Regions from separate parts of the Afipia sp. GW823-FHT06G09 genome, predicted to be linked through region 1. Evidence: predicted binding sites of a transcription regulator. Region 1 holds the regulator's gene; each other region holds the start of a gene.
What was found. Region 1 encodes LexA, which represses DNA repair genes until DNA is damaged. Its sites were predicted from a motif close to TGTTCNNNNTGTGTTCNG; they were not measured.

Region 1 (7,483 bases):
GAAGGGCAGAGCGAAACGCTTGAAGCCGTCAATCATCCCGACGATCCGGCGCAGGGCTCGCGCCAGATTCCGTTCGGCCGCGAGCTTTACATCGAGCGCGACGACTTCATGGAAGACCCGCCGAAGAAGTTCTTCCGCATGGCGCCGGGCCGCGAGGTGCGGCTGCGCTATGGCTATTTCATTACCTGCCGCGATGTCATCAAGAATGCCGCGGGCGAAGTCGTTGAGCTGCGCTGCACATACGATCCGGCGACCAAGGGCGGCAACGCCCCTGACGGACGCAAGGTGAAGGCCACGATCCACTGGGTGAGCGCGGCGGACGCCGTGCCGGCGGAGGTGCGGCTTTACAATCTGCTGTTCACGACACCGCAGCCGGAGGCCGCGAACTTCGCCGCGCAGATCAATCCGCAGTCGCTCGAAACCGTCACCGGAATGCTGGAGCCCGCTCTGGCGAGCGACAACTTCGGGGGCGCCATTCAGTTCGAGCGGCAGGGTTACTTCGTTCGTGACAAGGATTCCGCGCCCGGCAAGCCGGTGTTCAACCGCACCGTCGGCCTGCGCGACAGCTACGCCAAGGCTGCGGGCTGATCGAAGCTCGCATTCCGCATCCGTTCCGCTGTTCATCACCGGATCGCTTCCGCTACCATTGTGGGAGCGATAACGAAGCGGCACGGAAGATTGCGGATGGATCGTCTCGAAGCAATGAAGGTGTTTGTCACGGCGCTGGATGAGGGAAGCCTCGCCGGTGCAGGACGACGGCTCGGGCGGTCACCGGCAGCGGTCAGCCGGGCCATTGCCTTTCTTGAGCAGCATGTCGGTGCTGAACTGCTTCATCGCACCACCCGCACGATCAAGCTGAGCGAAGCCGGCGAGCGTTATGCCGCGGCGTGCCGGCGCGTTCTCGTCGAGCTTGAAGAGGCGGATCTGTCCGCGGCGGGAGAGCGTGCCGCTCCGCGAGGCGTGCTGACGATCACGGCGCCGCCGATCAGCGGCGAAGAAATCCTGCGCCCAATCATCACCGCCTATCTCGACGCGTTCCCGGGTGTCTCGGTGAATCTGCTGCTGCTCGACCGCCATGCCAACCTTGTGGAAGAAGGTATCGACATCGCGCTTCGTGTTGCCGAACTTCCGGACTCTGCAATGGTCGCGGTACGGGTCGGGGGAGACGTCAAGCGGGTGGTCGCCGCGTCGCCGCGTTATCTCGCCGCCCATCCTCGCATCGTCGAGCCCGCGGATCTGACCAAACACAGCATTGTCACCACAACACACATGGGGCAGGACACCTGGGTATTTCCGCCAGCTCCGGGGAGTTCGATCGCGCGATCTGTCCACTTCAAACCCCGGTTTCTCGTGAACAGCGTACGGGCAGCGCTTGGCGCTGCGGTGGATGGCCATGGTGTGACGCGTCTGTACACCTATCACGTTGCCGAGCGCGTTCAGGACGGATCGTTGAAGCTCCTGCTGCGCGATGCCGAACCCGCAGTCCTGCCGGTCAATCTCGTGATGCCGCAGGGGCGGCTGACGGTGCCAAAGGTGCGCACATTCGTTGATTTTGCAGCGCCCCGCCTGAAAGCCGAATTTGCCCGGCTGTCTGCCGAAGCCGGAACGATGGATTCCTGAGCTCTCGCTATTCTTTCGGCCGGCGGAAGGATGTCTGCCGAACGTCGGCAATTCTGCCGCCTCATGGAACGCCATAGAACGATGAGCAACGGCCTGCGGGCCAGCCAGCAGCAATATCGCTGTTGGGACATCATCGAGGCACACCATGAGCAACGCACAGAAGGTCGCAATTATCACCGGCGCATCGCAGGGTATCGGCGCCAGCCTGGTCAAGGCCTACCGGGATCGCAACTATCGGGTCGTCGCGACATCCCGCTCAATCAAGCAGGGCAGCGATCCCGACGTTGTGGCCGTCGCCGGCGATATCGGCGATCGCGCCACAGCCGAGCGCGTCGTCAAGGAAGCCATCACGCGCTTTGGACGGGTCGACACGCTGGTCAACAATGCCGGCATCTTCATCTCCAAGCCGTTCACCGAATACACGGCCGAGGACTTCAATTCGAAGATCGCGACCAATCTCGCCGGCTTCTTCCACATCACGCAGCAAGCCGCGGCAGAAATGCTGAAGCAGGGCTCCGGTCATATCGTCAGCATCACCACGAGCCTGACCGACAACGCGACCGCCATCGTGCCGACGGTGCTCGCCAACCTCACCAAGGGCGGCATCAATTCGGCGACCAAGGCGCTTGCCGTTGAATACGCAACCAAGGGCATTCGTGTGAACGCCGTGTCGCCCGGCATCATCAAGTCTCCGATGCACGCTCCGGAGACCCACGAGTTTCTTGCCGGCCTTCATCCGGTGAAGCGCATGGGCGAGATGCGCGATATCGTTGACGGGGTTCTGTACCTCGAATCCGCTGGCTTCGTGACCGGCGAAATCCTGCACGTCGACGGTGGCCAGAGCGCCGGTCACTAACGGAGGCTGTCATGCCGATTGTCACGATCCAGGTTACGCGCGAGGGATCCGGCCCCGGCCGGACCTCCGTCACGGCGGAAGAAAAGGCGCGTCTGATTGCCGGCGCGAGCCAGCTTCTGCTCGACGTCCTCCACAAGCCGCTTGAATCCACCTTCGTCGTTATCGAGGAGGTCGACACGGACAACTGGGGATGGGGCGGCCTGCCCGCGCTCGAATACCGAAAGCAGCGCGCCGCCAGCGGCAAATAACCGGGACGGAGGCCGCCATCACTTGGCGGCCTCTGTTTTTCGGCGGTTAAAATCGAACAGCGCATTCTGCATCCGTTCCGCTATCCAGCCTGGTCGCTTCCGCTAGCATTGTCTCGGCGATGCCGGAGCAACGCGATGGCGGGCGGGGGCGGCGAAGACCGAGAGAGATCCAAAGGCCGGGCGGGGCGCGCCATCGGCCGAGCTATTTCTTGGCCGCCCCGCAGTGCTGAGCCTGCCGCCGCCGGCTTCACGGAAAGCGCATCGTCATTCCTCATCGGAAAAGCCCGAAGCTGGATCACGGCGGAAGCCGGACCGGGCCGGTTGCTGCCCTGGGTGCCGGTCGCGTTCGGCGCGGGCATTGCGATCTATTTTGCGGCGGACCGCGAGCCCGTGGCACTGGTCGCCGCCGCGACGGCATTCGCGTTCTGTGTTGCGGCCTTCGTTGCGCGGCGCGGCCGCGTCTTTCCCCTTGTGGTGATTCTGGCCGCGTTATCAGCAGGATTTGCCGCAGCTACTCTGAAGACCGCGCGCGTCGCTCACGGTGTTCTCGCGCGTCCGATGTTCTCGGTGGCGCTGAAGGGGTTCGTTGAGACCCGTGACGAGCGCGAGCGCACGGACCGCTTCGTGCTGCGCGTCGAAGAGATGGACTCGCCGCGCGGCGGGATCAAGCTCGAACGCGTGCGGCTGTCGGTCAAAAAGGGGACAGCGCCGGCCGTCGGCAGCTTTGTCGAACTGAAGGCGCGATTGCTGCCGCCGCTCTCGCCGCTGCGTCCGGGAAGCTACGACTTCGGACGCGACATGTACTTCCAGGGCATCGGTGCGTCTGGCTTCGCGATGGGGGCGATCAAGACGGTTGATGCCCCACGCAGCGGCGGCGCATATCTGCGCTACGCTGCTACGATGCAGGGCATGCGCGACGCCATCGATGCGCGCATTCGCGGTGTGCTCAGTGGCGACAACCGCGCCATCGCGACGGCGCTGCTGACCGGGCGGCGTGACGCGATTTCCGCGCCGGTCAACGACGCGATGTTTGTTTCGGGACTCGGCCATGTGCTGTCGATCTCGGGCTATCACATGGCGGTGGTGGCGGGCGTGGTGTTTTTCGCGGTGCGCGCGCTGCTTGCGCTGTTTCCAGCACTCACTGTGACGTTCCCGATCAAGAAATGGTCGGCAGTTGCCGCGCTGATTGCCGCAGCATTTTATCTGCTGCTATCGGGCGCGGAGGTCGCCACCCAACGCTCGTTCTTCATGACGGCGGTGGTGCTGATCGCGGTGATGGTGGATCGCCGCGCGATTACGTTCCGTACGCTGGCGGTTGCGGCGATGATCGTGCTCTTGATCGCGCCGGAAGCACTCGTGCATCCGAGTTTCCAGATGTCGTTCGCGGCGACGCTGGGACTCGTGGCGTTGATCCAGATCGGCATGCCGAACCTGTTCGCATCGCCCGACAATTCGCAGGTTGCGCGTGCGGCGCTCTGGGGAGGGCGCGAGATCACGATGCTGGCGCTGGCGTCGCTGGTGGCCGGGTTCGCGACCATGCCGTACGCGGCGTTTCATTTTCATCGCGTGACGCCTTACGGCGTGTTGGCCAATCTCGCGGCGATGCCGGTGGTCTCGATACTGGTGATGCCCGCAGGGCTGCTCGGGTTGCTGGCGATGCCGTTCGGCTTCGACGGCGTGTTCTGGCGGCTAATGGATGTCGGCATCGGATGGATGGTGGCGGTGTCGCAATGGGTGGCAGCGCTGCCTGGCGCCATCGGCCAGATCGCGTCATTCGGTGCCGGCCCGCTGGCCGTGATGAGTGCGGGGATCATTGTACTCGGTCTGCTGCGGACGCCGCTGCGTTGGGCGGGTGCAGGGCTCATCGCATTCGCAACGGTCTGGGCACTGACGGCGCCGCAGCCGGATATTCTTGTGGCGGGAGACGGCCACACCGTTGCGGTGCGAGGGAAGGACGGCAGACTGCGCCTGATGCGCACCGGAAAGGACGTCTTCCTGTCGCGCGAGTGGCTCGCGGCCGACGCCGACATGCGCAAGGCTACCGATGTATCGCTCAGCGATGGCGTCTCGTGCGACACGTCCGGATGTGTGGTGCAGACAGCGGACGGCTCGACAGTTGCGCTGACACTGAAACCGGAAGCATTCGGGGACGACTGCGTGCGGGCCGCTGTGATCGTGACACTGCGTCAGCCGCCCGCCGACTGTGCGGCCATGGTGCTGGATCAGGAAATGCTGCGCAGGCGCGGCACACTCGCTCTGCGCAAAACCGCTGACGGCTACGCGATCAGCGCCAACCGCCGCGGGGTGGGCCGTCCATGGGCGCCCGCGACCCGCGATGATGGAGCAGATACACCCGCCGTACCGGCAAATCGCCCGGTGCAGCCTGTCGATGCTACGCCGGCGGAGAGCGATCTCCAGCCGGACGATTGATCTCGAGTCGAACTCAGTACTTGCGGACCAGGCCGATCAGCTTGCCCTGAATCCGCACGCGGTTGGGCGGCAGGATTCGGACTTCGTACGCTGCGTTGGCAGGCTCCAGGGCGATGGACGCACCGCGCCGCCGGAAGCGCTTCAGGGTGGCTTCTTCCTCGTCGATCAGCGCCACCACGATGTCGCCGGTGTCGGCGGTCTCGTTGCGCTGGATCAGCACGGTGTCGCCATCGAGAATACCAGCCTCCATCATGGAGTCGCCGCGCACTTCGAGGGCGTAGTGTTCGCCGGACCCGAGCATGTCGGGCGGCACGCTGATGGTGTGGCTGCGGGTCTGCAGCGCCTCGATTGGTGTACCGGCCGCGATCCGGCCCATGACCGGTACGGCGACAGGGAAGCTTGCATCTTCGTCGGGGCCGAGCGACGGCGCCGAGCGAACCTTGCCCAGGTTGCCCTCGATGACGCTGGGCGTGAAGCCGCGGCGTGCGCCGCCGGGGCTGGCACTCGTTTCGGGAAGCTTGATGACCTCTATGGCGCGGGCTCGGTTGGCGAGCCGCCGGATAAAGCCGCGCTCCTCGAGAGCAGTGATGAGCCGGTGGATACCGGACTTCGACCGCAGGTCCAGCGCATCCTTCATCTCATCGAAGGAGGGCGGAACACCAGCTTCCTTGAGCCGCTCGTTGATGAAGCGCAGAAGCTCATACTGTTTGCGTGTCAGCATCTGAATTGGTCCCCGATCCCAAGGATCTCAAGAATTCCCGTGTCTGATCCGAAGCTGCGCCTCTCTGGATCCCCACTGCGAAACAATGAAAAGGGACACTCAGGAGTTGCGAGTCACTCGAAACAAATCATGAACGAACACTATCTGTTCCATATGTGTTCCGCAACCCCTTAATTTCACGTCAACGCGCCGACAGCTTCTGCCGAAGCGCGCGCGTAGCGGCCCGGGGACTGCCCCACATGCCGGCTGAAGGCAGTGCTGAAGGTGCTTGCCGAGCCGTAGCCGACCCGCTCGGCGACTTCGCCAAGCCCGATGTCCTGACGGCGGAGCAGATCCTTGGCGACGGCCATGCGCCAGGCGAGCAGATACTCCATCGGCGGCAGACCCACGGTCCGCGTGAAGCGCTCGAAGAATGCCGAGCGCGACAGCGCGGCTTTCCCGGCCAGTTGCGCCATCGTCCACGGCCGCGCGAGATGACCGTGCATCTGCTGCATCGCCGGAGCGAGCCGCGGATCGGCCAGTCCGCGAAGCAGTCCGGGCGGCGCGCCATCAGCCGGCGCCAATCGAAGTGCTTCAATCAGGAGCACCTCCACGAGGCGCGTGAGCACGAGATCGCGGCCGGGTCTCTGCGCGCGCGATTCCTCTCCGACGAGTTGCACCAGCACGGAGAGCCGCTCGACCCCGCGCACGTGGATCAATCCCGGCAGCAGCGATACGAGCAGGGATGCGTTGGGGGAGTCGAAAACGAAATAGCCGCCAAGTAAACGTACATCCGGCCGCCCGCCGCGGGTGCCGTGGCGGACTTCGCCCACCGGGGAAAGCATCACCTTCGGGTCGATGCGTTCGGGCCGCACCGGCTCGAAACCGGACATGGTGAATCCAGGTGTCGCGGGCAGAAGCACGAAGTCGCCGGCTTCCAGCGTCAGGGCCGGGTGACCGTCGACCGCGAGGCGGCAGCTTCCCTCAAGTACGGCGCAGAAGCTGGGCTGGCCGAAGTCCGAATAGCGCACGCCCCAGCGTCCGGCACCGCTGATGCGTTTGGAGAACACCGTGCGCGGCTGAAGCAGGGCGATGACTTCGGAGAGGGGATCGGTCACATCCGGACGCTCGCAAAGGAAATATGGACTTTCCATTGTAGATCGTCCGGACAGCGTCCGCCATAGCAACCGTACCAAAATCATCGGGAAAGTGATCATGAAGACTATTCTTATTACGGGATGCTCGTCCGGCTATGGCCTCGAAACCGCCCGGCACTTTGATGCACAGGGCTGGAAGGTGATCGCCACCATGCGGACGCCGCGCGAAGACATATTGCCTCGCAACGATACGCTCCGCGTGTTGCCGCTCGACGTGACCAGACCGGAAAGCATTGCGGCTGTCATCGCAGCGAGCGGTCCCATCGACGTGCTGGTCAACAATGCCGGCATCGGACTTTTCGGCGCGTTCGAGGCGACGCCGATGACAACGGTGCGCGAGGTGTTCGAGACCAACACGTTCGGCATGATGGCGATGACGCAGGCGGTGCTGCCGCAGTTCCGCGCGCGAAAGTCGGGCGTGGTGGTGAACGTGACCTCGAGCGCCACGCTGGCGCCGATGCCGCTGGTCGCG
Region 2 (7,483 bases), on a different contig from region 1:
GACCGGTCAAGCCTCACACGGATGACAATCCAAGTTTCATTCGAAACAAGTTGTGTGAATCGTGCATAAGACCATATGGCGCTTTCACCCTGCCCTGCAGGGGTGCTTGATACGCGCCCCGCATTCGCCGAATTGGAAGCATACTTTCTCACGATGGCCATTACTGATTCGAACATTATCAAGCTCGCGCCGGAAGCCGGCACGCCGGCCTACCGGGTTGCGCCTCATAATATCGAGGCCGAACAGGGACTTCTCGGCGCCATCCTGGTCAACAACGACGCATTTTACCGCGTCTCCGACTTCCTCGAGCCGAAGCATTTCTTCGAGCCGATCCATCAGCTGTTTTTCGAAACCGCAGGCAGCCTGATCCGCGCCGGCAAGATCGCGACGCCGGTCACGCTGAAGACCTTCGTTCCGGCGGAAACCGACATTGGCGGCATGACGGTCGCTCAGTACCTCGCCCGCCTCGCCGCCGAGGCAACCACCATCATCAACGCCCAGGACTACGGGCGGACCGTCTATGATCTTTCGATCCGGCGCGATCTCATTCGCGTCGGCGAAGACATGGTCAATGTCGCGTTCGACGCGCCAGTGGATTTCGCGCCGCGCGCGCAGATCGAGGACGCGGAAAAGAAGCTCTACGACCTCGCCGAGTCCGGACGCTACGACGGCGGCTTCCAGAAATTCTCGCGGGCGCTGACGACCGCCGTGGACATGGCCGCCGCCGCCTACAGCCGCGACGGCAACCTGTCGGGCCTCGCCTCCGGCCTGCGCGACATGGACACCAAGATGGGCGGTCTGCAGCCGTCCGACCTGATCATCCTCGCCGGACGCCCCGCGATGGGCAAGACGGCGCTCGCGACCAACATTGCCTTCAACATCGCGCGCAACTGGCGCGGCGAAGTGCAGGCCGACGGCCAGATGAAATCGGTCGACGGCGGCATTGTCGGCTTCTTCTCGCTGGAAATGTCTGCGGAACAGCTCGCCACACGTATTCTGTCCGAGCGTACCGGTATTTCATCAAGTTCGATCCGCCGCGGCGGCATCAGCGAGCGGGATTTCGACAAGATCCGCGAGCACTCCATCGAGATGCAGAACCTGCCGTTCTATGTCGACGACAGCGGCGGCATCTCGATCTCGCAGCTCACAGCGCGTGCGCGGCGGCTGAAACGGCAGAAAGGTCTCGATCTTCTGATCATCGACTACATCCAGCTCCTGTCCGGATCGGGCAAGCGCTCCGACAACCGCGTGCAGGAAATCACCGAGATCACCACCGGCCTCAAGGCGCTGGCCAAGGAATTGAACGTCCCCATCATTGCGCTGTCGCAGTTGTCGCGTCAGGTCGAAAACCGCGACGACAAGCGCCCGCAGCTCGCGGACCTGCGCGAATCGGGATCGATCGAGCAGGACGCCGACGTGGTGCTGTTCGTGTATCGCGAGGAATACTATCTCCAGAGCAAGGAGCCGCGCCCCGGTACGCCCGAGCATGAAAAATGGATGCTCGACATGTCGCTGGTCCACGGCAAGGCCGAAGTCATCATCGGCAAACAGCGTCACGGCCCCACCGGCACCATCAACCTGCACTTCGATGCCAACGTCACGCGGTTCGGTGACCTTGCGCATGACGGCCAGGTGCCCGAACGATTTGGCTGATCGGACATACTTTCGCTCGCAAAGAGTGTGCTAGGGTGCGGTTCAACTGTTGAATCACACTGCGAACCTCCGCCCGAGCCAATGCCTCCTGCTTCCGATCTCAAGACCGCGACATCTGGCGCGACTGCGAATACCGCAGACGTGCGCATGCCTGCCAGCGCGACCGGCGTTCTGACCATCGACCTCGACGCCATCGTCGCCAACTGGCGCAAACTCGAAAGCCATGCGGTGCCTGCGGACTGCGCCGCCGTCGTGAAAGCCGACGCCTATGGCTGCGGCATCACACAGGTCACCCGCGCGCTGGCGCGGGCAGGATGCAGGACCTTCTTCGTCGCCACACTGGACGAGGCGCGCGCGGCGCGTGAAGTCACTCCCACCTCCGCTATCTACGTGCTCGATGGATTTTTTCCGGGCTCCGGCGATCAGTTTGCGAAGATCGATTGCCGCCCGGTGATCGGCGACGCCACCGAACTCGCCGAGTGGGACGCGTTCCGCAAGACCAGCGGCTGGGAAGGTCAGGCAGCGATTCACATCGACACCGGCATGAACCGTCTCGGCTTCCGCGTCATGGAAGCGCAGGCGCTGCTGCCACGGATCAAGAACGGCAATCACGGCATTTCGCTGGTGATGAGCCATCTCACCAGCGCCGAGATGCTGCACGATCCGGCCAATGGACGCCAGGTCGCGGCATTTCGGGAAATCGCGTCGCAGTTCTCCGGCGTTCCCGCCTCGCTGTCGAACTCCTCCGGCATTTTTCTGGGACCCCAATTCCATTTCGATCTGGTGCGTCCGGGCGCGGCCCTCTACGGCGTCAATCCAACGCCGGAAGCCGATACGCCGATGCTGCCGGTGGTCGATCTCAAGGTGCGCGTGGCGCAGGTGCGCAACATCGAGAAAGGCGAGCACGTCGGATACGGCGGCACCTGGACGGCGCGGCAGCCGACGCGGCTGGCGATCGTCACGGCAGGTTATGCCGACGGATATTTCCGTGCCGCAGGCAGCATCGATAACATGCGCAGCGCCGAAGTGATGGTCGCGGGCAAGCGCTGCCCGGTTGCCGGACGCATCTCGATGGACCTGATGGCGATCGACATCACTGCCCTGCCGCCCGGAGCAACGCGGCGCGGCGCGCTGGTATCGCTTCTCAACAACGAGATCACGGTCGATGAACTCGCGCACCACTTCGGCACCATCGGCTACGAGGTGCTGACCAGTCTCGGCAAGCGATATACGCGCATCTACAAGGGCGGTGAGTAAAGGGCCAGCTCAAGTCACCCGCGGCTTGCGAGTATCAGCTGTCAGCATATTCGATCGGCAGGCCAACCATTCCAGCCCCGCTGTCGAACACCACTTCCTCGACCAGGCTTGATCGCCAGGGGCACCAGTTGTTGTGCGGCAGAAATGCTCCGCCCACCTCGTCCAGGTGCTTTTCGACCTGCACAATCGAAGCCTCGCACACTTCCATCGCCTGTCCGAAAAACTCGATCGAAGCCGGATCGAGATGCCAGCTCCATGGCCTGTTGTAAGGTTTCGGCGTTTTGACGATCACGCCTCTTATGCTCGTACTCTCCGTGATCCTTCGTGACAGGATCGCGCGAGCCTTCTTTATTGTAGCTTCGTCGGTAATCTCGACCACAAAACCGCGATTGATAACTTCCTGAATGCATCTGAAAAATGCCATGCCAGAAATCCCTTGTTCAAATGTTGCAATGCTTGCATGGATGATCCTTCCACTTCAAGACTCCCCGATTCAACAATGAGATTTGAGAAAAGACCCGAAGGGAACGCCGAATGCCGGACGTGATGGAGTTCAAACCCGGAAACTACAGGTTCATCGTCTCCCCGGGCGGGCCGTTCTCCAGCGGCGTTGCCGCGATGCCCGGTTACGCCTTGCGGCGCGTCCGTTTTGCGCATCCGATCCCGATGGCCGATGGCTTCGCCTTCATCAAGGCGCATCTTGAGCGGGAGGGCCGCCCCGTCACGGCGCTGGCCGCCTGTGAACTGCGCTCGCCTGCCGCGATGACCGTTGAGCAATTTCAGGCTTTCAACGGCGAATATCTGAAGACGCTGCATCAATGGGGCTGCAAGTCCGGCGACGTCAATCCGCTGGCGCGCAGCAACCTCGCACCGATCACCGAGGTCCCAACCGAAGCGATGTTCTTCGCCTTCACCTACACCGTTCCCGAAGCAAGCGCCTCGGGTGACTTCCTGATCTCGGGCAAGCCTGAAATCCGCGACGGCGTCACCACCGACCGCATCGTCGGCGGCCGCGACGTGTCGCTCAAAGGACTAGAGACCAAGGCACGTTTTGTCATGAACGCCATGCGCGAGCGCGTCGATGCGCTGGGATGCAAGTGGGACGATGTGACTGCCGCGCAGATTTATACCGTGCACGACATCCGTCCGTTGCTCGACACGGTCTTTGCCGAAGACAAGGTGAGCCAGATCGGTCTTGCCTGGTATCCGGCCTGGCCGCCGGTGATCGGCATGGAGTTCGAGGTGGACGTACGAAGCGTGCGGACCGAACTGGTGATCGACGCGCGGTGAGAAAAGAAAGCCGTACCCCCGTCGGTCTCTCGATGACCGCTACCTCTACTTCTTGCTCCGTTTCTTCAGCACCATGTTGCCGACCAGCATGAATTTCTGCGCGCGTTTTCCGGTGTCGACCTCGGTTGTGTAAATGTTGCCTTTGGAGTCCAGCGCGAGATTGTGAATCCAGTGGAAGTCGCCGGCCATGCGGCCGTTGCGGCCGAAGCGTCCGACAATCTGTCCGTTCTCGCGCTTGAGTGTGCGGACCTCGTTGTTGGCGCCGTCGGCATTGATGAGAAATGTCTGGGCCGGATCATTCCAGATTTCGAGATCCCACACCGAGCCGTTGGCCAGTGTTTGCTTCTCGATGAACATCTCCTTGACGAAGCTGCCGTCCTTCCTGAACACCTGAATGCGGTCGTTCTGGCGATCGCACACATAAACAAGTCCGTCCTTCGCGATACGCACGCAATGGACCGGGTTGGCGAACTGCTGTGATGGCGGTGCGTCCGGATTGTAGGCCCCCATCCGTTCGTCTGTCGGCGGCTTGCCGTAGGCGCCCCACATCCGCTTGAACGCGCCGGTCTCGGAGTCGAACACGATGATGCGATGGTTGTAGTAACCGTCCGCGACATAGACCTCGTTCGCGGCAATATCGACCGTCATGTTCGCGGGACGGCCGAGGCGCGTGGTGTCGCTGCTATTGGTCTGCAGACCGGACCTGCCGATCTGCATCACGAACTTGCCCTCGCGGGTGAACTTCAGAATCTGGCCGTCGTTTTCGCCGTTGCCCGCGAGCCAGACGAAGCCCTTCGCGTCGATATAGATGCCATGCTCGTTGGTCGGCCAGTCGTAGCCCTCGCCCTTGCCACCCCACGCCGTGATCAGATTGCCTGCCTGATCGAACTCCATCACCGGCGGCGCTGGCACGCAGCATTTCGTGCGCGGCGGATTGAAGCTCGCCGCCCTCTCGTCATCGGTCAGCGTACGTGGCCGCTGCAACACCCAGACGTGATCCTGCGCATCGACCGCAACGCCCGCCGCCTGTCCCATGATCCAGTTGTTGGGCAGCGGCTTCGGCCATTGCGCATCGACCTGGAATTTCGGCGCATCGGCGGCCTGAACCGCACTCGCGAGGATGAGGCCGGCAACGGCGGCAATCCATTTCATGGCGTCACTCCCTTTGCCGCGTCTTGCCGGTAGCCGGTCAAGCGTGGTCGTTGTTTTGTTGTCCCGGCGCATGTGAGATGTCGCCTCCCGCCGGCCGCCCGAGACGATAGTCCGATCCGAAGGTAACCCGCTATCGGTCCCCGGCGCTGACATGGGTTGACTTTTTAACGCTTTATGTGAACAAAAGAGGAACACACGATTCCCGTTGCTCCGACGCTGGCAGGCCCCTCCATGGCGAAAAACGCCCTCTCCTTCGTCTGTCAGAATTGCGGAGCTGCCTACAATAAATGGCAGGGTAAATGTGAATCCTGCGGTGAGTGGAATACGCTGTCTGAAGAAGACACGACCGGCGCGACGTCCATGCCCGCGAATTTGCGCCCCAAGCGCAAGGGCCGGCCGTTCGCGCTGGAAACCCTCACCGGTTCGAGTCCCGAAGCGCCCCGCCTGTCGTCCGGAATGGGTGAACTCGATCGCGTCACCGGCGGCGGCTTCGTTCGCGGCTCGGTGCTGCTGGTCGGCGGCGATCCCGGCATCGGAAAATCGACACTGCTGACCCAGGCCACCAGCCTGATGGCGCGCGCGGGACATCGCGTGGTCTACATCTCGGGTGAAGAGGCCGTCGCGCAGGTCCGTCTTCGCGCCGCGCGTCTCGGTCTCGCCGACGCCGCGGTGCAACTGGCCGCGCAGACCTCCGTCGAAGACATCATCGCCACGCTGTCGGAAGGAACCCCGCCTCGCCTCGTGGTGATCGATTCGATCCAGACCATGTGGACCGACACCGTCGAATCCGCGCCCGGAACGGTGACGCAGGTCCGCGCATCGGCACAGGCACTGATCCGCTTCGCAAAGAAATCCGGCGCGGCCCTTATTCTGGTCGGTCACGTCACCAAGGACGGCCAGATCGCCGGCCCCCGTGTGGTCGAGCACATGGTCGATGCGGTGATGAGCTTCGAGGGCGAAGGCTCGCAGCAGTTCCGCATCCTGCGCGCGGTGAAGAACCGCTTCGGTCCTACCGACGAAATCGGTGTGTTCGAGATGACCGGTCTGGGCCTGCGCGAAGTCTCAAATCCATCCGAACTGTTCCTGTCCGAGCGCGATCTCGGCAGCCCCGGCACAGCCGTGTTCGCCGGTCTTGAAGGCACGCGCCCGGTGCTGGTCGAACTGCAGGCGCTGGTTGTGCCGACAACGCTCGGAACGCCGCGACGCGCGGTGGTGGGTTGGGAATCCAGCCGCCTTTCGATGGTGCTCGCGGTGCTGGAGGCGCATTGCGGGGTCAAGCTCTCCGGCTACGACGTCTACTTCAATGTCGCCGGCGGCCTCCGGATCAACGAGCCTGCGGCAGACATGGCGGCAGCAGCGGCGCTGGTGTCGTCGCTCGCCAACGCGCCGTTGCCGGTCGATGCGGTCTATTTCGGCGAAATCTCGCTGTCGGGTGCGGTTCGGCCGGTGGCCCAGACCTCGGCCCGTCTGAAGGAGGCCGCCAAGCTCGGCTTCGGCCGCGCCGTGCTGCCTGAAAATGCGCGCGGCGATACCGGCGGCGACGCCGGAATGTCGCTCAATACGGTGGGATCGCTGACCTCGCTGGTTGCGGACATTGCCGCGCGGGGCAGCAAAGCCACAGCCCGAGGGAAAACCGCAGCTTCAGGCTGAATTAAGCCTGTCGAGAACCAAAGGCGGCGTGACGCTGGCGTGACCGGCCGCTATATAGCCCGCGACGTTGAACGGCTGCAGATTGCGTCCGCTACGGATCGTTAACCGCAACAGGCGATCCATAAGAGCGATGCAGTTTTGCCGTTGATGTCTGGGTTTTTGCGGGTTCCCGGCCCTTGCGGGACGTGCGATATGGCCGTCAGCTATCCGGACCTGAGACAACCCGATTCGGGGTTTTGAAACTGAAAGCGGATCTGACCAGCCGATGCCGATAACGCTTCTCGACATTATCGTTCTTGCCGTGATGCTGTTGTCGGGCCTTCTGGCGATGATCCGCGGCTTCATGCGCGAGATTCTGTCGATCGCTGCCTGGGGCGCCGCTGCGCTGACCACGCTCTACGCCTATCAGAAGCTGCTGCCGACTGCGAAAACCTACTTCAACAACGAGACCGTCGCGGCGGTGGCCGTCGTCGCCGGCGTG
Region 3 (7,483 bases), 570 kb from region 1:
TCGGACGGTGATCTCACAAGCTTAGCGGGTTCCGATTTTCGCTGCATCAGAAATTGCTGCGATAGGATCAGAACATGTCTACTCCCTTCGAGGGAGGCAGCCGGCCAGATACATCTCGCAAAGAAGCGCGAATATTGGAGAGGATTTTAACAAAGAGGGATCTCAAGCGGCCGCACGCTTTCAAAGCCCCGCAACCGGTCTAGTGAATAGGCCCGGCTTTCCGTTCAGCGAGCTTGAGCTCATCGGCGCGCTCACGGCGTTCCCTGGCCAGGAACTCTCTCTCGCGTTTTTCAAACGCCTCAAGCTCTTTCTGAACCACCTGCATGAACTGGTCGTGGGCCGATTTCGCGATCTGGGTAGGGCTCATCGTCGCCACTCCTGTCAAGAAACTGTCACAGGAGAAGTCATTAGCCGTGGCAAAAGTTCGGCGCCATTCATCACTTCGGGTTACAGCCCGCTGATGCCTCGCAAAAACACGTGAGAAGTGATGCGGAGTTTTCGGCCGCACGGCTGCGCATTGTGAACTGTGACCGCGCTCACAGACGCGGCCATCGATTCATGATCTGAAGAATTCGGCTCTTCGAGCCATTCCGAACCCCGGCGGCGCTCATACCGCTGTGGTGCCCTTATCGGGCGTTTCCTCCCTGGACTTAGCCGCCGCTTCCTTGACGGGAGGCGGCGGTTTTTTTGGCGAGGGATCGTTACAGCCGGCCGCGTCTGCGCCACATCCGGACGATCGTCAGGACCGGCCGCGGCCAGAGCAGCACCCTGATCCAGTGCAGCGTTCCGTATCGTGCGCTGGTGCTCATGGCCGCATCATAAATCAGATACTGGCGCTGCTCCATCAGTGCTGTGGTAGGCTCGGCGCGACAGCGGGAGGCGCAGTGCTCATCAAGGGACCAGTTCCGGCTCCGATTACTTTGGCGACGATTGCCGGGGCGTTTCCGGTTTTCCGCGCGCTGTTCAGCGGCGGCAACATCGCACTGGGAGCGGCGGTGGGGTTGGTCGGCGCCGGCATTGCCTATGTCGTCGGAGCCTATTTGCTGCGGAAAATGGGTCTGCCCGTTACGGCGAGCCTGGCGGACGTATCTGCAGCCCGGAAAAACGAAAAAGCCGACAAGCAGTAAGCCAGCAAGCAGAGACCGCCGATGCTCGCGCTGCAATCAAAGGAAGCCCGCGCCGGGAAAGCGGGGGACAAAACCCGGCGCGGGATGAAGGGAGGATTTTCGATCGTCCTGTGTACGATTGAACAACCCCGAATGGCCGAATCCGTTCCCCTCTAACACCGGCCGCTGCAAAATCTCCGTGCAGGAGCATCAGGGAGCGAAAAGGCAAAGCAGCTGCAATGTGTTAACTGTGGCCGCCGGTGACAGCTGTTTGGATTCACTGGCTGGAAATACAGGCCGTTCAAGACGTCTTACGATATGAATACTCATATCCAGCGCGCGGGCCTGAGCTACCGCCTCCAGTAACGGCGGTCGCCCGAAGTCAGGCTGTGCAAATGAAGAGGCCGCCGTTGGGGCGGCCTTACTTTTTATCGTTCAGCCGCGCGTTTGATGACGCTGTCGTTCGTAAACGACGCACATCACGCCGTTCACAGCAAAAACACCGAAGAAAACGACGGCCGCATATTCGGCTCGCACCTGCAACAGCGCCATGGCGACGAGAATGGCGAAGGCCCATGCGGCGTTGATCAACATGCGCTTGAGCAGCGCGCCGCGGGTCGGGACGGCTGCGAACCAGTCGCTCAGGAAGTACCACAGACTCATGCGGACCTCATGTGTTGGCGTAGGCGGTTTCTGTAGTCTGGCTGGACCGAGGGGCGCTTAGCAGCGCACCCCGCCAAGCCGAAACAGGCCTTTCAAATCAAGTTGGGCCACTATGGGTTAACCAGATGAAGGGCCTAGACTTCCAGGAATCTAATTGGCCGCCCACTGAGGCGGCCTTAGGGCCCGACGTGTGGAAGGCTGAACAGCGCGTCGATGATGCGCGTAAGTGTATCGCTCCGGTAGATTGCATAGACCGTAAGGGCGGCGGCAATGAGCGCGGGGATCCAACCAAGCGCTAGACCCCAACCGTCATAGCGAGCGATGAGCACACCATAAATAACAACAAACACGATCAGGGCTGCGAAGAGACCTATGTTCACGCGATGGTCGAGTTCGTCTTTCATGCTCGAAATCTAAATAGGCCACCCCTAAAATCAAATTGAGCCACTAGGGGATAAAACAGGCCAGTACCCGACCTGGCAAAAGAACATATTGCGAACTTGGAACAAAAAGGGTACATTCTTTTCATCGGATCCACCCCGATTCCGGTCCGCCGACCTTGGGAAGCCGTTTGTCCGGCAGGCGAATCCCATACATAAGGAGCATCACAGATGGCCCCCGCCGCCCTGCGTATCGTTGAAGGATCGTCCATGGACAAGACCAAGGCCCTGTCGGCCGCGCTCTCCCAGATCGAGCGCCAGTTCGGCAAGGGCTCCGTGATGAAGCTCGGCAAGAACGACCGGTCGATGGACATCGAGGTGATTTCCTCGGGCTCGCTGGGGCTGGACATCGCGCTCGGCGTCGGCGGTCTGCCCAAGGGACGAGTGGTCGAGATCTACGGGCCGGAATCCTCCGGCAAGACCACGCTGGCGCTGCATTGCGTGGCCGAGGCCCAGAAGAAAGGCGGCATCTGCGCCTTCATCGACGCCGAACACGCGCTCGATCCGGTCTATGCCCGCAAGCTCGGCGTCAATGTCGATGAACTTCTGATCTCGCAGCCGGACCATGGCGAGCAGGCGCTGGAAATCGCCGACACGCTGGTGCGCTCCGGCGCGGTCGACGTGCTGATCGTGGACTCGGTGGCGGCGCTGGTGCCGCGCGCCGAACTCGAAGGCGAAATGGGCGATGCGCTGCCCGGCCTGCAGGCGCGATTGATGTCGCAGGCGTTGCGCAAGCTGACCGCCTCGATCAACAAGTCCCACACCATGGTGATCTTCATCAACCAGATCCGCATGAAGATCGGTGTGATGTACGGCTCGCCGGAAACCACCACCGGCGGCAATGCGCTGAAGTTCTACGCCTCCGTGCGCCTCGATATCCGCCGCATCGGCCAGATCAAGGAACGCGACGAAGTCGTCGGCAATTCGACCCGGGTCAAGGTGGTGAAGAACAAGCTGGCGCCGCCGTTCAAGCAGGTCGAATTCGACATCATGTACGGCGAGGGCGTCTCCAAGATGGGCGAAATCCTCGATCTCGGCGTCAAGGCCGGCATCGTCGAAAAGTCCGGCGCCTGGTTCTCCTATGACAGCCAGCGCCTCGGGCAGGGCCGCGAGAATTCCAAGGCCTTCCTGAAGGCCAATCCCGAGATCACCGCCAAGATCGAAGCCTCGATCCGGCAGAATTCCGGCCTGATCGCCGAGCAGATTCTGGCAGGCTCGCCGGAGCGCGATGCCGATGGCGAGGAGCCGCAGGACGACTAAAGCGTTTTCAAGCGAAGTGGGAACCGGTTCGCGTTAAGAAAACGCGACAACTAAAAAGAGTTCATTTTCGACCGGGCTTCACGGCCCGGCCGGTGCGATCCGAAAAGACGGGAATCCTTTTCGGGCATCCATCGCACCTTCGGAAGCAAACGGGCGTTGTGGATGTTGAGTTGCCGACATCCCCAGCGCCCGATTTGTTTTTGAGCGACGAGCGCGGCTGTTCTCTCTCCGCGTCGTCCCCGCGAAAGCGGGGACCCATACTTCCTAAGCTATCGATGCCGTGGGATGTGGGGCAGATGCGTCGTTCTCTTCAGATGAGAAGAGGAAGGTGGATCCCCGCTTTCGCGGGGATGACCGGTTTGGAATTCGAGCGTGCGCTTACTCCGCCGCCTGCGCGTAGTCGGCGACCGGCGGGCATGAGCAGACCAGATTGCGGTCGCCATGGACGTTGTCGACACGGCCCACCGGCGACCAGTACTTGTCGCTGCGCGAGGTGCCGGCCGGGAAGCAGCCTTCCGCGCGCGTATATGGCCGCTGCCAATGATCCTCGGCGATGTCGTGCACGGTGTGCGGCGCATGGCGCAGCGGCGAAGCTTCAATGGGCCATCGTCCGGCCTCGACGTCGGCGATCTCGCGGCGGATCGCGATCATGGCGTCGCAGAAGCGGTCCAGTTCCGCCTTCGATTCGGATTCCGTCGGTTCGATCATCAGCGTGCCCGGCACCGGGAAGCTCATGGTCGGGGCATGGAAGCCGTAATCGATCAGCCGCTTGGCGATGTCGTCCACCGTCACGCCAGATCCCGCCTTGAGCCCGCGCGGATCGACGATGCATTCATGCGCCACGCGGCCGTTGTGGTTGCGGTAGAGCACCGGGAAATGCGGATCGAGCCGTTTGGCGATGTAGTTGGCGTTCAGGATCGCGACTTCCGTGGCGCGCGTGAGGCCTTCGCCGCCCATCATCAGGATGTAGATGTAGGAGATGACGAGGATCGATGCGGACCCGTAGGGCGCCGCCGACACCGGGCCGACCGCGGCGTCATCACCGTTTGTGATGTTCGCCGGAAGGAACGGCGCGAGGTGTTTCTTCACGCCAATCGGGCCCATGCCGGGACCGCCGCCGCCGTGCGGAATGCAGAAGGTCTTGTGCAGGTTGAGATGGCTGACGTCCGCGCCGTAGTCGCCGGGGCGGGCGAGGCCGACCTGCGCATTGAGGTTCGCGCCGTCGAGATAGACCTGTCCGCCGTGGCCGTGGACGATGTCGCATATCTCGCGAATGTGCTCCTCGAACACGCCGTGGGTCGAGGGATAGGTGATCATCACCGCCGCGAGATCGTTCGCGTGCTGCGCCGCCTTCTTGCGCAGGTCCTCGACATCGACGTCGCCCCGCGCATCGCAGGCGACCACGACAACGTCCATGCCGACCATGCTGGCGGAGGCCGGATTGGTGCCATGGGCGGAGGAGGGGATCAGACACACCTTGCGATGCGCCTCGCCGCGCGAGCGATGATAGGCGCGGATCGCGAGCAGGCCGGCATATTCGCCCTGCGCACCGGAGTTCGGCTGCAGCGATACCGCGTCATAGCCGGTGATGTCGGCCAGCCATTTTTCCAGTCTGGTGAACATGGCGTGATAGCCGCCGGCCTGTTCTTCTGGCGCAAACGGATGGAGCGCGCCGAATTCCGGCCAGGTCACCGGGATCATCTCGGTGGTGGCGTTCAGCTTCATGGTGCAGGAGCCGAGCGGGATCATGGCGCGGTCGAGCGCAAGATCGCGGTCGGACAGCTTGCGCATGTAGCGCAGGAGTTCGGTCTCCGAGCGGTGCTCGTGAAACACCGGATGGGTCATGAATTTGCTGGTGCGTGCGAGGCTGGACGGCAGCGCGTCGCGTGCCTCCTTCTCCACGTCAGCGTAAACCAGATTGCCGCCGAAGGTGCGCCACACGCTTTCGACAATCGCAGGCGTCGTGGTCTCGTCCAGCGCGATGCTGACGGTGGTCTCATTGAGCCGCAGATTGATCTGCTCATGGGCAGCGTGGGAGATGATCCCCTGCCGCTGGCCGTTCACGGCGACCGTGACCGTATCGAAATAGGCGTCGTTCAACGGCGCGAAGCCGAGCTTTTTCAGTCCGGCCGCCAGTACGGCGGTGCGCCGGTGCACGGTCCGTGCGATATGGCTCAAGCCTTCGGGGCCGTGATAGACCGCGTACATCGACGCGATCACGGCGAGCAGCACCTGCGCGGTGCAGATGTTCGAGGTCGCCTTCTCGCGGCGGATGTGCTGTTCGCGGGTCTGCAGCGCGAGGCGATAGGCCGGCGCGCCGCGCGAATCCACCGACAGGCCGACGATGCGGCCGGGCAGCGAGCGCTTCAGCGCATCCTTCACTGCCATGTAGGCGGCATGCGGTCCGCCGTAGCCCATCGGTACGCCGAAGCGCTGCGTCGAGCCAACCGCAATATCCGCGCCGAGATCGCCGGGTGAAGCGAGGAGCGTGAGCGCCAGCGGATCGGCAGCGACAACAGCGATGCCGCCTTTCGCCTTCAGCGCCGTGATGGGTGCGCGCGGATCATTCAGCCCGCCATGCGTGCCGGGATACTGGAACAGCGCGCCGAACACGTCGGCCTTGCCGAGATCGTTCGCGGGATCGCCGACGATCAGCGACCAGCCGAGCGGCTCGGCGCGGGTGCGCAGCACGGCCAGCGTCTGCGGATGCACTTCGCGATCGACAAAGAATGCCTTCGTCTTCACCGATGAGGAACGCTCGGCGAGCGCCATGGCTTCCGCCGCCGCGGTGCCTTCATCGAGCAGCGACGCATTGGCGATATCGAGCCCGGTGAGATCGCAGATCATGGTCTGGAAGTTGAACAGCGCTTCAAGCCGTCCCTGGCTGATCTCGGGCTGATACGGCGTGTAGGCCGTGTACCATGCGGGATTTTCGAGGATGTTGCGCTGGATCACAGCGGGGAGGATCGTGCCGGAGTAGCCTTGGCCGATTAGCGAGGTGAACACCTGATTGCGCGCCGCGATGCCGCGCATGTGTGTCAGTGCGTCGATTTCACTGAGCGGCTTGCCAAGATCGAGCGCCGTCTTCAGGCGGATGGACGCAGGCAGCGTCTGATCCATCAGCGCGCTCAGGCTGGCCACGCCGACGGTCTGCAACATCGCATTGATGTCGCGTGGCGAGGGACCGATATGCCGGCGGGCGAAATCGACGGCGGGTTCGGCGGACGGGCGGATGGCGGTCATGCGTAGGTCCTCACTCTGTGGGCTTATGCCGTGTGGGCCTTGTAGGCAGCTTCATCCATCAGGCCGTCGAGATCGCCCTTGTTGGCGATGCGCAGCTTGAAGAACCAGGCCGCCTTGCCGGGGTCGGAATTGATCAGCGCAGGATCGGCGACCAGCGCGTCGTTGATCTCGATCACTTCGCCGGTAATCGGCGCGTAGACGTCGGACGCCGCCTTGACACTCTCGACCACAGCGGCGGCTTCAGTCTTCTTCAGCGCGCGGCCGACCTTCGGAAGTTCGACGAACACCACGTCGCCGAGCTGGGTCTGAGCGTAGTCAGTGATGCCGATGGTGGCGACATCTCCCTCGATGCGGAGCCATTCGTGATCGGGCGTGTACAGTGTGGTCATGAAATCCTCAGCCTGTTGATTGCTATCGTTTGTAGCCATTGGGCACGAACGGCATCGCCGATACGCGCAGCGGCAGACACTGCCCGCGCACATCGGCAAAAACGGTCGTGCCTTCGTTGGAAAGAGATGTCGGCAGATAACCCATCGCGACGGGCGCGTTCAGCGTCGGCCCGAAGCCGCCGGATGTGACAGCGCCGATCTTGTCGGATGATGTTTCGCTGGCGTAGAGAGCTGCGCCTTCGCGCACCGGCGCGCGGCCCTCGGCCCGCAGGCCGACACGGCGGCGCGATGCGCCGGTTTCGAACTGTTTCAGGATGATGTCCGCGCCGGGGAAACCGCCGGCCCGTGCGCCACCCAGGCGGCGGCTCTTCTGCACCGACCA
Region 4 (7,483 bases), on a different contig from region 1:
CTCGGAACGAGGCGTGGCGCAGATGGCCGTCCGCCGTCCAGGCCCTGAACTCGACCTCAGCCACCATCTCGGGCCGGACATATTTGACCTGGCGCGCCTCCTCCGATGTCAACCGCTCGCCGAACGGGCTGGACGTGACACGAAGCCGGTCGAGCTTCCGAAACAGGTCTTCCGCGACCGCGCCGGTAAATCCGGTGCCCACCCGTCCGACATGGTGAAGCACGCCGCCGTCATATACTCCGAGCACGAGCGAGCCGATCGCCTTGCGCGAAACCGTTGACGGCACGAAGCCGGCAATGACGAATTCCTGGCGGGCCGAGCATTTCGATTTGATCCAGCTCTTGGCGCGTCCGGTTCGATAAGGCGCATCGCGCAGTTTCGAGATGACGCCTTCGAGGCTAAGGCGACAGGCATGACGCAGCACCAACGCGCCATTCTCGTCGAAATGACCACTGTAACGGACGATGCCGTCCGAGGTGGAGACCACCTGCTCGAGCAAAACCTTCCGCTCGATCAGCGGCAGCGCGCGTAAGTCATAGCCGTCGAGATAGAGCAGATCGAAGACATAGAATGCGAAGCGATCGCTGCGACCTTCGCTGAGGTCGGCCTGTAACGCGGAAAAATCGGAGGCGCCGGCATCGGTTTCGACGACGAGTTCGCCATCGACGATCGCGGTGCCGACCGGCAGGTCCTGCAGAGCTGCGACGACCGCCTTGCCGAACTTCTTCGTCCAATCGAGCCCGCTGCGCGTCAGCAGTTTCACGCGGCCAGCCTCGATCCGCGCCTGGAGTCGATAGCCGTCGAATTTGATCTCGTGAAGCCAGCGATCGCCAGATGGCGGGGCGGCGGCGAGCGTCGCCAGCATCGGCTCGACGAAACCCGGCATGGAGGTCTTCTTGGCGCCCTTGAGTTTCGACGGATCGGGACTGACAGCCCGTTCGGGCTGGGATGGCAGGTCCACCTTGGCGCTGGGCGGGGGCTTCGTGGCTTTTCTGATCCGCCCCGTCTTCGACGACCAGCCGGGCGCCTCGCCGGCCACATCCGAGACCTGCCGGCCTGTCTTCACGGATTCCGGCCGTTCGTCCAGAATATCGTCTTGCCCGTCTGGACGCGCGAAGGCGTCGTCGCCCTTGATCAGCAGCCAGTTCTCGCGCTTCTCACCGGGCTTGCCGTGCATACGCACGAGATGCCAGCGACCGCCGAGCTTCTCGCCCTGCAGCTCGAAATCGAGATGTCCCTTCGCGTACCCTTTGCGGGCATCGCCGATCGGCGACCAGGTTCCGCGGTCCCACACGATCACGGTACCGCCGCCATATTCACCTTTGGGGATGGTCCCTTCGAAGTCCCCGTATTCCAGCGGGTGATCCTCGCCATGGACCGCCAGACGCTTCTCGCCGGGAATCAGACTCGGCCCCTTGGTGACGGCCCAGCTCTTCAGGACGCCATCCATCTCCAAGCGGAAATCATAGTGAAGCCGTGTGGCGTCGTGCTTCTGAATGACGAAGCTGCTGCCGCTCTTGCGGGCTCGTCCACCCTTCGGCTCCGGCGTCGTCGAGAAATTGCGCTTCTTCCGGTAGGTCTCGAGCGCCATCGTCAGCTCGCCTTCCGGCGCGGCGCGGCGGCGCGCGACGTCGATGTCGCCTTTCTCTTGGCGGTCGATTTCGCCGCGGCCTTCTTCTTGCCGAGGCCAGCGCTTTCGCGGAGCGCCGCCATCAGATCGACGACCTTCTCGCTCTTCGGCTCCTTGCGGACTTCGATCTTCTTGCCCTCGAGTTTTGCCTTCACGAGATCGGCAAGGGCGCTCTCATAGCGGTCGTCGAATTTCGAGGCGTCGAACTTGCCCTTCTTGGTCTTGATGATGTGTTCCGCGAGCTCGAGCATCTCCCCTTTGATCTTCATCGCAGGAATGTCGCTGAAGGCCTCCTTGGCCGAGCGGACTTCGTAGTCGAAATTGAGCGTGGTCGCGATCAGCCCGTCGCCGTGCGCTCGGATCAGGAGTGTGCGGACGCGCCGGAACAACACGGTTTGCGCGATGGCGGCGACCTTCTTCTTGCGCATGCCCTCGCGAATAAGCGCGAAGGCTTCCTCCGCCATCTTGTCGGCCGGCGCGAGATAGTAAGGCTTGTCGAAATAGACATCGTCGATATCGCCACAGCCGATGAAGGCGGATACTGAGAGCGTCTTGTCGCTATCGGGCACGGCCGAGGCCACTTCCTCAGGATCGAGCACGACATACTCGCCCTTGCTAACCTCGTAGCCCTTGACCTGTTCATCCTTCTCGACCGGCTTGCTGGTATCGCTATCCACGAACTGGCGGCGCACGCGATGGCCGGTCGCGCGGTTGATCGTGTGGAAAGCAATCCGTTCGGAGGTTGAGGCGGCCGTATAGAGAGCGACCGGGCAGGCGACTTCCGCGACCTTCAAAAACCCCTTCCAGTTCGCCCTTGGCGCCACGCGATGCCCTCACTCATTACAGCCGCCCGGCACAAATCGCGGCCCATGCGAACGCGACGAAGAGAATTTCGGCGGATAAATCGGCAGAAGCAGCAACGCGGAAAACAAGGGATTCGTTCCGTCGCAAGGGCCTCTGACCGGCAACGGCGCGGCGAAGCCACGCTCGGCGCTCCGGTTCCCGAGGCCTTCCTAGTTCCCGCTTGAGGCGCTCACGACTCGGATTGACTCTGAAGCCAGAGAAGAACAAACATAGAACATATCAAATGCGGAGAGCGTTGCAAGGACATGAGTACGTCCGCCCCCCGATCAGTCGTGTCCGAGCTCCGGGCACGCATCGCCCGGCTCGAGGGCAGGACCGCGCAGCAGCGCGCGGTCCTGCCCTTTGGCGTGGCGGCGATCGACCGGATTCTTCCGGAAGGAGGGTTGCTGCGCGGGGCGCTGCATGAGGTCGCCGGCGGCGGCAACGGCGCCGTGGACGGCGCGGCCGCCGCGCTGTTCGCCGCCGGCGTCGCGGCGCGCAGCGGCGGCAAGGTGCTGTGGTGCGTGACGCGGCCCGATCTGTTCGCGCCGGCGCTGGCCCAGGCCGGCCTCGCGTCTGGTCGCGTCGTCTATGTCGAGTGCGGCGACGAAAAAGCCCTGCTCGCCTGTTTCGAGGAAGGGTTGCGGCATCCCGGATTGGGCGCCGTCGTCGCCGAGGTGTCGCGGCTTTCCATGACCGCCTCGCGCCGGCTCCAGCTCGCGGCCGAGGCCTCCGGCACGCTCGGCATCGCGGTCCGGCGCTGGCGGCGGCAGACCGAGGCGGCGGATTTCGGCATGCCGACGGCGGCGACGACGCGATGGCGCGTGTCGGCCGTGCCGTCGGCGCCGCTGCCGGTCCCCGGCGTCGGGCGGCCGCGCTGGCTGCTCGAGCTCATCCGATCGCGCGCCGGAGAATGCGCCGACTTTGTTGTGGAGGCGTGTGATGACCAGGGTCGTCTCGCTCTTCCTTCCGATCTGGTCCACGGACCGGCTCAGAAGGATGTTGGGCGACGCCGCGCCTCCGCCTGAGACGCCGCTCGTTCTTGTCGGCCGAGAGGGTCGACGTCGCGAGATCGTAGCCGCCGATGCGGCCGCGCAGCGCGCCGGCCTGCGCGTCGGCATGGCCGCCAGCAAGGCGCAGGCGCTGGTGCGGGATCTCGTCATGCGCGACGCCGAGCCGGACGCAGACCTCGCGGCGCTCGACCGGCTCGCGCTCTGGGCGCTGCGCCGCTATTCGCCGATCGTCGCGGCAGACCCGCCCGACGGCCTCGTCATCGAGGCGACCGGCGCCACCCATCTTCACGGCGGCGAGGCCGCCATGCTCGCCGATATGGTGGCGCGCCTGAAAGCCGCCGGCCTGTCGGCGCGCGCGGCGATGGCCGACACCTGGGGCGCCGCGCATGCGCTCGCGCGCTTCGCCGCGCGGCCGACGATGGTCGTTCCCGCTGGCGAGAGTGCCGCGGCGATCATGTCGCTGCCGATCGCGGCATTGCGGCTGCCGACTTCGACCGTCGACAGCCTGCGCCGGCTCGGCCTCGACCAGATCGGCGACCTCGAGCGCACCCCGCGCGCGCCGCTCGCGCTGCGCTTCGGCTCCGACATCGGCCGCCGCCTCGACCAAGGGATGCGTCGTCTCAGCGAGCCGATCGACCCGATCCGGCCGGCCGAGATCGCCGAGGTGCGGCGGCAATTCCCCGAGCCGATCTCGGCGGCCGAGACGATCGCCCGATACATCGCCAAGCTGGTGAGCGAACTTTGCATCCTGCTCGAGGCGCGCGGGCAGGGCGCCCGGCGCCTCGACCTTCTCTATCACCGCGTCGACGCGCGGATGGTGGGGGTCCGCGTCGGCACCGCCTTGCCGGTGCGCGACGCCAGGCGGCTGACGCGGCTCCTCACCGACAAGATCGAGACCATTGATCCCGGCTTCGGCATCGAGCTTATGCGGCTCGCCGCGACGAACGCCGAGCCCCTGGACGCGAAGCAGACCATCTCCGATCTCGCCGCGCCGCCGGACGCCGACATCAGCGATCTGATCGACACGCTGTCCAATCGCATCGGGAGCGAGCGGCTCTATCGCATCCTCCCGGTCCAGAGCGACGTGCCGGAACGATCGGTCGCCCGCGCTTCGCCCGCTTCGCCCGACGCCGGCGCGTCCTGGTCGGGATCGTGGCCGCGGCCGGTGCGGCTCCTCGCCTCGCCCGAGCCGATCGAGACCGTGGCGCTTCTGCCCGATCATCCGCCCGTGACATTCACCTGGCGCGGCGTGCGCCGGCGCGTGAAGCGCGCCGATGGTCCGGAGCGGATCTTCGAGGAATGGTGGCGCAGCGAGGCCGAGCTCGACGCCGTGCGCGACTACTTCCGCGTCGAAGACGAACAGGGCGAGCGGTTCTGGATCTATCGCGCCGGCGACGGCGAGCACGGTGAGACCGGCTCGCAGCGCTGGTATCTGCACGGAATCTTCGGATGAGCGGGCCGCGCTATGTCGAGCTGCAGGCGACCTCGCACTTCTCGTTCCTGCGGGGCGCGAGCTCTTGCGAAGAGCTGTTCGCGCAGGCGGCCATGTTCGGCATCGAGGCGCTCGGCATCGTCGATCGCAATTCCTTGGCCGGCATTGTGCGCGCGCACGAGGCCGCCAAAGTGACAGGCGTGCGCCTAATCGTCGGCTGCCGCCTCGACCTCGTCGACGGCTTCTCGCTGCTGGTCTATCCGACCGACCGCGCCGCCTATGCGCGCCTTTGCCGCCTGCTGTCGGAAGGCAAGCGCCGCGCCGGCAAGGCGAAGTGCCACCTCGAATTGCGCGATGTCGTCGCCTATGGCGAAGGCCTGATCGCCATCCTTCTTCCGGATAACGCCGATGAACTCTGCGCCGAGCGGCTGCGCCGCTTGCGGGAAGCCTTCGGCGATCGCGGCTACCTCGCATTGACGCTGCGACGCAGACCGAACGACCAGCTCAGGCTGCACGAGCTGGCGAATCTCGCAGCGTCGCTGCATGTCGAGACCGTCGTCACCAATGACGTTCTGTTTCACGAACCGAAGCGGCGCATCGTGCAGGATGTCGTCACCGCGATCCGTCACAACATGACGATCGACGCGCTCGGCTTCAGGCGGGAGCGGCATGCCGATCGCTTTCTCAAACCTCCCGAAGAGATGCACCGCCTGTTTGCGCGCTACCCGGAAGCGCTCGCCCGCACGGTCGCGATCGCGAAACGCTGCACCTTCTCGCTCTCGGAACTCGAATATCAATATCCGGAAGAGCGTACGATGCCGGACCTCACGCCGCAGGAGGCGCTGGAGAAGTTCACATGGGAGAGCGCCGCGGAGCGTTATCCCGAGGGCGTTCCCGACAGGGTACGCAAGATCCTCGCGCACGAGCTCGCGCTGATCCGCACGCTCGATTACGCCCCGTATTTTCTCACCGTCAACGCGATCGTGCGTTTCGCGCGATCGAAAGGCATTCTCTGCCAGGGCCGCGGCTCGGCCGCCAATTCCGCCGTGTGCTACGTGCTCGGCATCACCTCCATCGACCCGGACCGCAACGACCTGCTGTTCGAGCGCTTCGTCAGCGTCGAACGCAAGGAGCCGCCCGACATCGACGTGGATTTCGAACACGAACGACGCGAGGAGGTGATTCAGTGGGTCTATGAAACCTATGGACGCGATCGGGCGGCTCTGTGTTCGACTGTGATCCGCTACAGATCGAAAGGGGCGCTGCGCGACGTCGGCAAGGCGCTGGGCCTGACAGAAGACACGATCAAGATGCTATCGGGCCAGGTCTGGGGCTGGTCGCGAACCGGCATCGAGGACAAGCACGCCGCCGACCTCAACATGAATCTCGGCGACCGCCGCCTGCGCCTCGCGCTCGAGCTGGCGCGCGCGCTGATCGGCACGCCGCGCCATCTCAGCCAGCATCCCGGCGGTTTCGTCCTGACGCGCGACAGGCTCGACGACCTCGTGCCGATCGAGCCCGCGGCGATGCCGGGACGACAAGTGGTCGAGTGGGACAAGGACGACGTCGACGCGCTACGCATGATGAAGATGGATTGTCTGGCGCTCGGCATGCTGTCCTGCATGAAGCGCGCCTTCGATCTCCTGTCGGAGCACAAGGGCGTCGCGCTCGATCTCGCGACCATTCCCGCCGAGGACCCGCGTACTTACGCCATGATCCGGCGCGCCGACACGCTCGGCGTGTTCCAGATCGAGAGCCGGGCGCAGATGAGCATGTTGCCGCGGCTGAAGCCGCGCACCTTCTACGATCTCGTCATCGAGGTCGCAATCGTGCGGCCGGGGCCGATCCAGGGCGACATGGTCCACCCTTATCTGCGCCGGCGCGAGGGCAAGGAGGACGTCGTCTATCCGACGCCGGAGCTCGAGGCCGTCCTCGGCAAAACTTTGGGCGTGCCGCTGTTTCAGGAACAGGCGATGCGCATCGCGATCACGGCGGCCGGCTTCACGCCCGGCGAAGCCGACCAGCTCCGCAGGAGCATGGCAACCTTCAAACACACCGGCGGCGTCTCGGCCTTCAAGGACAAGCTTGTCAACGGCATGATCGACAACGGCTACGCCCGCGATTTCGCCGAGAAGACGTTCTCGCAGCTCGAGGGCTTTGGGAGTTACGGTTTTCCTGAAAGCCATGCCGCGTCGTTCGCGCTGCTGGCCTATGCCTCGTCCTGGATGAAATGCCATCACGCGGATGTCTTCTGCGCGGCGCTCCTCAATGCGCAGCCGATGGGGTTTTATGCGCCCGCGCAAATTGTTCGCGATGCGCGCGATCATGGCGTCGAAGTGCGCCCCGTCGACGTCAATCTATCCCGATGGGATTGCACCCTGGAGCCGACCGAGCATGAGGACCGCTTCGCGGTCCGCCTCGGCATGCGCATGGTGCGCAGCCTTGCCAATGGCGACGCAGCGCAGATCATCGCCGCGCGCGGCGATCGGCCGTTCTCATCGGTCGATGATCTGTGGCGCCGCGCCGCCGTACCGGCCGCGGCGCTCGTTCACCTCGCCGACGCCG

Region 2: a site for LexA is predicted at 5,529-5,546, ahead of radA (DNA repair protein RadA). Genes of this name have one in related genera too.
Region 3: a site for LexA is predicted at 2,253-2,270, ahead of recA (recombinase RecA). Genes of this name have one in related genera too.
Region 4: a site for LexA is predicted at 2,694-2,711, ahead of AC1Q67_RS24315 (ImuA family protein). Genes of this name have one in related genera too.

Annotation. Positions count from the first base shown of each region.
Region 1 covers NZ_JBXAHF010000001.1:76,706-84,188, reverse strand. Annotated here, with positions in the region: gene AC1Q67_RS00420 (glutamine--tRNA ligase/YqeY domain fusion protein) at 1-588, shown strand, start outside; gene AC1Q67_RS00415 (LysR family transcriptional regulator) at 685-1,620, shown strand; gene AC1Q67_RS00410 (SDR family NAD(P)-dependent oxidoreductase) at 1,766-2,476, shown strand; gene AC1Q67_RS00405 (tautomerase family protein) at 2,488-2,724, shown strand; gene AC1Q67_RS00400 (ComEC/Rec2 family competence protein) at 2,860-5,154, shown strand; gene lexA (transcriptional repressor LexA) at 5,168-5,875, opposite strand; gene AC1Q67_RS00390 (AraC family transcriptional regulator) at 6,052-6,972, opposite strand; gene AC1Q67_RS00385 (SDR family oxidoreductase) at 7,070-7,483, shown strand, end outside.
Region 2 covers NZ_JBXAHF010000004.1:480,442-487,924, reverse strand. Annotated here, with positions in the region: gene AC1Q67_RS19155 (replicative DNA helicase) at 154-1,653, shown strand; gene alr (alanine racemase) at 1,735-2,910, shown strand; gene AC1Q67_RS19145 (BP74-related protein) at 2,945-3,334, opposite strand; gene cnbZ (2-amino-5-chloromuconate deaminase CnbZ) at 3,445-4,200, shown strand; gene AC1Q67_RS19135 (NHL repeat-containing protein) at 4,246-5,352, opposite strand; gene radA (DNA repair protein RadA) at 5,584-7,002, shown strand; gene AC1Q67_RS19125 (CvpA family protein) at 7,268-7,483, shown strand, end outside.
Region 3 covers NZ_JBXAHF010000001.1:644,436-651,918, reverse strand. Annotated here, with positions in the region: gene AC1Q67_RS03295 (hypothetical protein) at 200-367, opposite strand; gene AC1Q67_RS03290 (hypothetical protein) at 921-1,127, shown strand; gene AC1Q67_RS03285 (hypothetical protein) at 1,542-1,769, opposite strand; gene AC1Q67_RS03280 (hypothetical protein) at 1,946-2,173, opposite strand; gene recA (recombinase RecA) at 2,381-3,469, shown strand; gene gcvP (aminomethyl-transferring glycine dehydrogenase) at 3,848-6,712, opposite strand; gene gcvH (glycine cleavage system protein GcvH) at 6,736-7,101, opposite strand; gene gcvT (glycine cleavage system aminomethyltransferase GcvT) at 7,124-7,483, opposite strand, start outside.
Region 4 covers NZ_JBXAHF010000007.1:9,314-16,796, reverse strand. Annotated here, with positions in the region: gene ligD (DNA ligase D) at 1-1,591, opposite strand, end outside; gene ku (non-homologous end joining protein Ku) at 1,594-2,454, opposite strand; gene AC1Q67_RS24315 (ImuA family protein) at 2,740-3,501, shown strand; gene AC1Q67_RS24310 (Y-family DNA polymerase) at 3,416-4,939, shown strand; gene AC1Q67_RS24305 (error-prone DNA polymerase) at 4,936-7,483, shown strand, end outside.